Regions from separate parts of the Nonomuraea sp. NPDC049655 genome, predicted to be linked through region 2. Evidence: riboswitches for the same ligand, from Rfam matches in the RefSeq annotation. Region 2 holds a riboswitch; the other holds the start of a gene.

Region 1 (3,374 bases), on a different contig from region 2:
TGGTAGGCGCGGATGGCCAGCAGGCCGGCGAACTCGCCCTGGGAGCCGGCGTTCGGCTGGATGGAGACCGCGTCGTAGCCGGTCACCTCGGCCAGCCAGCCCTCCAGGGTGCCGATGAGCTCCCGGTAGCCCTCGGTCTGGGCCTCCGGCGCGTACGGGTGCACGCCGGCGAACTCCGGCCAGGTGATCGGCTCCATCTCGGTGGTCGCGTTCAGCTTCATCGTGCACGAGCCGAGCGGGATCATCGAACGGTCGAGCGCGATGTCCTTGTCCTGGAGCCTGCGCAGGTAGCGCAGCATCGCGGTCTCGGAGCGGTGGCTGTGGAAGACCGGGTGGGTCAGGTAGTCCGACTCGCGCAGCAGGTCGGCCGGCAGCGCGTCGGCCTCCAGCGCCACCTCCTCGCGCTCGACGCCGAAGGCGGCCCACACCTTGACCAGCTCGGCGGCGCCGGTCTTCTCGTCGCAGGCGATCGAGACGTGGTCGTCGCCGGCCTGCCACAGGTTGACGCCCCGCTCGGCCGCGGCGGCCACCACCTCGGCGGCCCTGCCGGGAACCCGGACGAGCACGGTGTCGAAGAACTCGCCGTGCACGACCTCCAGGCCGGCCTCGCGCAGCCCGCCGGCCAGCGCGACGGCGTGCCGGTGCACGCGGTGCGCGATCCGGCGCAGGCCCTCGGGGCCGTGGTAGACGGCGTACATGCCGGCGATCACGGCCAGCAGGACCTGGGCGGTGCAGATGTTGCTGGTGGCCTTCTCGCGGCGGATGTGCTGCTCACGGGTCTGCAGGGCCAGCCGGTAGGCGGGGTCGCCGTCGACGTCGACCGACACGCCGACCAGACGGCCGGGCATCTGCCGCTGCAGGCCCTCGCGTACGGACATGTAGGCCGCGTGCGGCCCGCCGAACCCGAAGGAGACGCCGAAGCGCTGGGAGGAGCCGACGGCGATGTCGGCGCCCAGCTCGCCGGGGGCGGCCACCAGCGTGAGGGCCAGCAGGTCGGCGGCGGCCACGACGAGCGCGCCCGCCTGGTGCGCCCTGGCGGCCACGTCGCGGAAGTCGCGCAGGCGGCCCGAGGCGCCCGGGTACTGGACGAGCACGCCGAAGCACTCGGGCAGCTCGCCGTCGAGGTCGTGCTCGACCAGCGTGATGCCGAGCGGCTCGGCGCGGGTGGCCAGCACGGCCTTGGTCTGGGGCAGCGTGTCGGCGTCGACCACGAACACGTCGCTCTTGGACTTGCCGGCCCGGCGGGCCAGCGTCATGGCCTCGGCCGCGGCGGTGGCCTCGTCCAGCAGGGAGGCGCCGGCGACGTCGAGGCCGGTCAGGTCGGAGACGACCGTCTGGAAGTTCAGCAGCGCCTCCAGGCGGCCCTGCGAGATCTCCGGCTGGTACGGCGTGTAGGCGGTGTACCAGCCCGGGTTCTCCAGCAGGTTGCGCCGGATGACGGCGGGCGTGACGGTGTCGTAGTAGCCCAGGCCGATCATGGAGGTCAGCACCCGGTTGCGGGAGGCCAGCTCGCGCAGCTCGGCGATGGCCTCGGTCTCGCTCGCGGCGGCCGGCAGCTTGAGCCGGTCCTTGACCCTGATGGCCTCGGGCACGGCCACGGCCACCAGATCGCCGACGGACTCGAAGCCCACGGCCTCGAGCATGCGCTGCTGCTCGGACTCCGATGGGCCGATGTGCCTGGACGAGAACGGCGGAGCGGACAGGTCGGTCATGGAGGTTGCCTCCCGAGGCTTGGAGACCGGCGCCAGGGCGCGGGCGAGTGCCGGATCTCCCCCTCTGTCATCGCGACGTCATCGCGACCTGAGAGCTTCACCCCACCGTGGGGCTTGCACCGTCGGTGAGGTGCGCCTGGCGGGCGCACCTGCTTTCCAGAGTTGCCTCACCCGAGCGGTACGGGATGCCTGAGAGATTCCGGGGAGGGTTGCTCCTTCGGCGCCCCAGGACCGAAGCCCAGGGACTCTCCCGCACGGGGTCATCAGCCTTACTCTGTCCTAGATTACTACGGTGTGTTCAGCGGTTCAGCTCACCCCGTGCGGCGTGCGCGACGCCGCTTGGCGAGCTCGTCAGCGGGATGGTCGGCCGGGACGGTGTCCTCGACCGCCGCCCGTTCCCCCGGCAGCTCCGCGAGGGAGCCCTCGACCTCTCGCCAGACCCGGCCGAGGGCGATGCCGAACACGCCCTGGCCGCCCTGGAGGAGATCGATCACCTCGTCGGCCGAGGTGCACTCGTAGACGCTGACACCGTCGCTCATGAGCGTGATCTGCGCGAGGTCGGCGACCCCGCGGTCACGCAGATGCTGCACCGCGGTGCGGATCTGCTGCAACGACACCCCGGTGTCGAGCAGCCGCTTGACGACCTTGAGCACCAGGATGTCGCGGAAGCTGTAGAGCCGCTGTGAGCCCGAGCCGTGCGCGGCTCTTATCGTGGGCTCGACCAGGCCCGTGCGCGCCCAGTAGTCGAGCTGCCTGTAGGTGATGCCGGCCGCCGAGCAGGCTGTGGGCCCGCGGTATCCGATGTCGTCGGGCACCGTCGCGGGCTGCTCGTCGAAGAGCAGTCCCTGCTCTCCGGCACGCTGCCGCGCGCTCTCGCGCCGCACCGGATCTTCCTGGCCGGCCGTCTTTCCCTCGCCGCTGCTGACCGCCACGCGGACCTCCGGCTTTCTCTCATCCCATGGCCTGATCTGGGGGTTCGTAAAGGGCGACCACGGGTTTCACTTGCACCGTAGGACCGTGACCATGCTCAGTCAACGATCCGGCTCGGCGCGTCGTGAAGCGTAAATGCACTGAAATACCTACCCCGCCCTGCCGAAGTCCTCGGGAGTGATCGTGTCAAGGAACTCCCTGAACTTCTCCACCTCGTCCTCCTGGTCGTCAGGGATGATCACACCGGCCTCCTGGACCACCTCTTCGCTGGCGAAGATGCGCGCGCCGGTGCGCAGCGCCAGGGCGATCGAGTCGGAAGGGCGGGCGCTGACCTCCACGCCGTTGGAGAACACCAGGTCCGCGAAGAAGATGCCGTCACGCAGGGCCACGATGTTGACCGCGCGCAGCCCGACGCCGAGCGCGCTCAGCACGTCCCTGAACAGGTCGTGGGTGAGCGGCCGGGGCGGCGGCTCCTCGGCCTGCGCCAGGGCGATCGCGGTCGCCTCGGTCATGCCGATCCAGATCGGAAGGAACCGTTCCCCGTGTGCCTCCTTGAGCAAGACGATCGGCTGATTTGTGGGCATCTCAACTCGAACGCCCACGACCTCCATCTGCAACACGGGCTGCTCCGTATTCGGCCGGCCGGTCGCCCGGCACAGCTGTTGACTGGGTCGTTTCTGCTACACGCTTATGCATTTCAACGTAACACCCGGCAGGCCTGGAATGTGCCCC
Region 2 (3,374 bases):
TCGCGGGCGGTGAAGCGCATGCCGTTGGGGTGCTCGGGCAGGGAGATCTTGCGCTCGAAGACGAGGTCCTGACCCACGACGAAGGGGATCTCGTGCTCGCCGTAGAGCTTGACCGTGCCCGCGGCGCGCATCTCGGCCAGGCGGGCGTCGACGGAGTCGACGTCGACCAGTTCCGGCTTCTCACCGGACAGGCCGAGCAGCACCGCCTTGTCGCTGCCGTGGCCCTTGCCGGTCAGGCCGAGCGAGCCGTACAGGATGACCTCGACGCGGGCCACGCGGGGGAGCAGGCCGTCGTCGTGCAGCCCGCGGGCGAACTTGTGCGCGGCGGCCATCGGGCCGCCCGTGTGGGAGCTGGACGGTCCGATGCCGATCTTGAAGAGGTCGAAGACGCTGATCGCCATTGATGGCGCCCTTCAGTTCAGGAAGTGCCGGGGCCCGCGGCGGGCCCCGGCGTTGGTGTCAGGACTCGCCTGAGGTGAGCGCCGTGTACTCCTCGGCGGACAGCAGGTCCTCCGCGTCGCCCTCCATGCGGACGCGGAACATCCAGCCGTCGCCGTACGGGTCGCTGTTGGCCAGCGACGGGTCGTCGGCCACGGCCGAGTTCACCTCGACGATCTCGCCGCCGACGGGCGCGTAGATCTCGCTCACCGACTTGGTGGACTCGACCTCGCCGACCGAGTCACCCGCCTCGACGGTCGAACCGACCTCGGGGAGCTGCACGAAGACGACGTCACCAAGAGCCTCGGCGGCGAAGGCCGTGATGCCGACGGTCACGGTGATGCCGTCGTCCACGCCCGACACCCACTCGTGCTCCTTGGTGTAGTTCAGGTCGTCAGGGATGTTGCTCACTTGTTCCTCCTGTAGAAGGGCAGCTCGACCAGGTCCATAGGTTCATGGCTGCCCCGGATGTCCACGGCCAGACCTGTGTCGGCCCCGGCGTCCACGTAGGCCATCGCGATGGGCTTGCCCAGGGTCTGGGAGGGCGCACCGCTGGTGACCTCGCCGACGACGGCGCCGTCGCGGGTGACCGGGTAGCCGTGACGCGGCACCCGGCGGCCCTGGGCGACCAGGCCGACGAGGCGGCGGCGGGGCTGGTCGTCCTTGACCGCCTCCAGTGCCGCCCTGCCGACGAAGTCACCGGGCTTGTCGAATTTCACCACTCTGCCCAGCCCCGCGTCGAACGGGGTCAGGTCGGAGCTCAGCTCGTTGCCGTAGAGCGGCATGCCGGCCTCCAGCCTGAGGGTGTCGCGGCTGGACAGACCGGCGGCGCGCAGCCCGTGCGGCTCGCCCGCGGCCTCCAGGGCGCGCCAGAGCGGCACGGCGTCCTGGTTGGCGACGAACAGCTCGAAGCCGTCCTCGCCGGTGTAGCCGGTACGGGCGATGAGCGCCTGGCGGCCGTCGACCACGCCGGGCAGGCCCGCGTAGTACTTGAGACCGTCGAGGTCGGCGTCGGTGAGCGTGGCCAGGATCTCCTGGGCCTTCGGGCCCTGGATCGCGATGAGGGCGTACTGCTGGGAGCGGTCATCGACCGCCGCGTCATACGACTTAGTGCGATTTTTCAGCTCATCCGCGACCTTGTCAGAGTTCGAGGCGTTGGCCACCACCATGAACTCCTCGTCCGCCAGCCGGTAGACGATGAGGTCGTCGAGCACCCCGCCGCGCTCGTCCACGATCATCGTGTACCTGGCCCGGCCGGGCGCGAGCGCCGACAGGTGGCCGACCAGCGCGTAGTCGAGGGCCTCTCCGGCCTGCGGACCGGTCAGGAAGATCTCGCCCATGTGCGAGAGGTCGAACAGCCCGGCCGCCTCGCGGACGGCTTTGTGCTCCGCCGACTCGCTGCCGTACCGGAGCGGCATGAGCCAGCCGGCGAAGTCGGTCAGCGTGGCGCCTAGGGCCTCGTGGACGTCTCGTAGCGGCGTAGGTCGGGACATTTGTCGCACCTCAGGACAGGGTTGGATGCCAGCATCCTCCCCCTCTGTCATGGATGCCTGAGAGCTTCGCCCGAGTTTTACCGGACTTTCACCTTCGGCGAGGCCCCGAGGGCCTGCTTTCCAGAGGTCACCTCCCCGTAAGAACGCCTTACAGGGCTGCCGCGCGGTCCTTTGCCTTGAGAGGTTCGCGGGGAGGGCTTGCTCCTTCAGGGACCCTGACCGGCTGTCAGGGTGCTCTCCCGCACGGTTTCGCCGGTGATGTCCGTCAGCCTAGTGCCGTCATGGGGGTGTTGTCGCGCTTCGCCCCCCGCCATCCGCGGCATCCGCGACATCCCGCACGCAGCGAAAAGCGGCCGCGGCCCCGGAGAGGCGGGGTCGCGGCCGCGTTGGTGGCCGCGCGCGAGCCGGTCATGGCAGGTCAGCTCGCACGCGGCAGCTCGGGGCGGGCCGGCGGTGACCGGCCCGCGCGGGATCGAACCCGGAGATCAGGTCCGAGGGTCAGGCCCGCGCCCAGAGGGCGGGCACGTTCGGCGGCTCCCAGCCCGGCAGGCTGGTGTGCGCCTGGAGGCAGCGGTAGCTGACCCCCTGGTAGGTGACGACGTCTCCGGCCGTGTACGACTTGTAAGCCGTCCAGGTGGTGCCCTGGCCGTCCCCTCCGACGGTCAGGGTGAAGGACGCGGAGTGGTCCGCCGTCGTCCCGTCGCCGTTGATCCCTATGGTGTACGTCCCCGCCGCGACGCCGCTGGCGGTGGCGATCGTGACGGTGGACGACTGGCCCGCCTGAACCGTGGACGGGCTGAAGGAGACGGTGACCCCGCTCGGCACGTTCCCGGCGGAGAGCGCGACGCTCTGCGCCTGGCCGGACGTGACCTGGGTACTGACCGCCGCGGTAGCCGACTGACCGGCCTGGACCGATGCCGACGACGGGGTCACCGAGATCGAGTAGTCGTTCTCCGTGGGCGTGCTGGTGCCCACGGCGAGCTTCCATATGGCGTAGGCGATGGCGTCGGAGTTGCGGTCGAGCGCCGTGGTGTTGATGGCGCTCGGGTAGCTGTCGCACGCGCTGTGGTAGCAGCGGTCGAACGCCTGCCCGGCCGAGCCGCCCCACTTGGCGGCCTGGGCCGAGCTCTTGACCGCCCCGGCCCCCGTGGCCAGGCCGCCGACCCGGACGCCCGCGCTCTTGAACGAGGCATGGTCGCTGCGGCCGTCGCCCTCCCTGTCACCCTCGGTCTGCAGGCCGATGGTGGCGAAGTAGTCGTTGAAGGTGCGCTGGATCGCCGCGTCGTCGTCGTAGACGAAGTAGCCGGCGTTGGTCGAGGCGATCATGTCGAAGTTCAGGTACACCTCGACGCCGCTCGCGCCGCCGTTCTGCACGTAGTACCTGGACCCGACCATGCCCGCCTCTTCGGCGCCCCACCAGCCGAAGCGCACGTGCTTGGTGAG

What was found. Region 2 has a riboswitch for glycine ahead of gcvT (glycine cleavage system aminomethyltransferase GcvT). Riboswitches for the same ligand answer to the same signal wherever they lie in the genome.
Region 1: it holds a riboswitch for glycine, as region 2 does, so the genes downstream of both, gcvP (aminomethyl-transferring glycine dehydrogenase) here and gcvT (glycine cleavage system aminomethyltransferase GcvT) in region 2, are expected to answer to the same signal.

Annotation. Positions count from the first base shown of each region.
Region 1 covers NZ_JBITLS010000003.1:287,640-291,013, reverse strand. The annotation lists gene gcvP (aminomethyl-transferring glycine dehydrogenase) at 1-1,712, opposite strand, end outside; glycine riboswitch at 1,879-1,975, opposite strand; gene ACIBQ6_RS11015 (MerR family transcriptional regulator) at 2,024-2,644, opposite strand; gene ACIBQ6_RS11010 (bifunctional nuclease family protein) at 2,792-3,262, opposite strand.
Region 2 covers NZ_JBITLS010000017.1:75,111-78,484, forward strand. The annotation lists gene ACIBQ6_RS42740 (L-serine ammonia-lyase) at 1-401, opposite strand, end outside; gene gcvH (glycine cleavage system protein GcvH) at 460-849, opposite strand; gene gcvT (glycine cleavage system aminomethyltransferase GcvT) at 846-1,931, opposite strand; glycine riboswitch at 1,966-2,065, opposite strand; glycine riboswitch at 2,086-2,183, opposite strand; gene ACIBQ6_RS42755 (M28 family peptidase) at 2,430-3,374, opposite strand, start outside.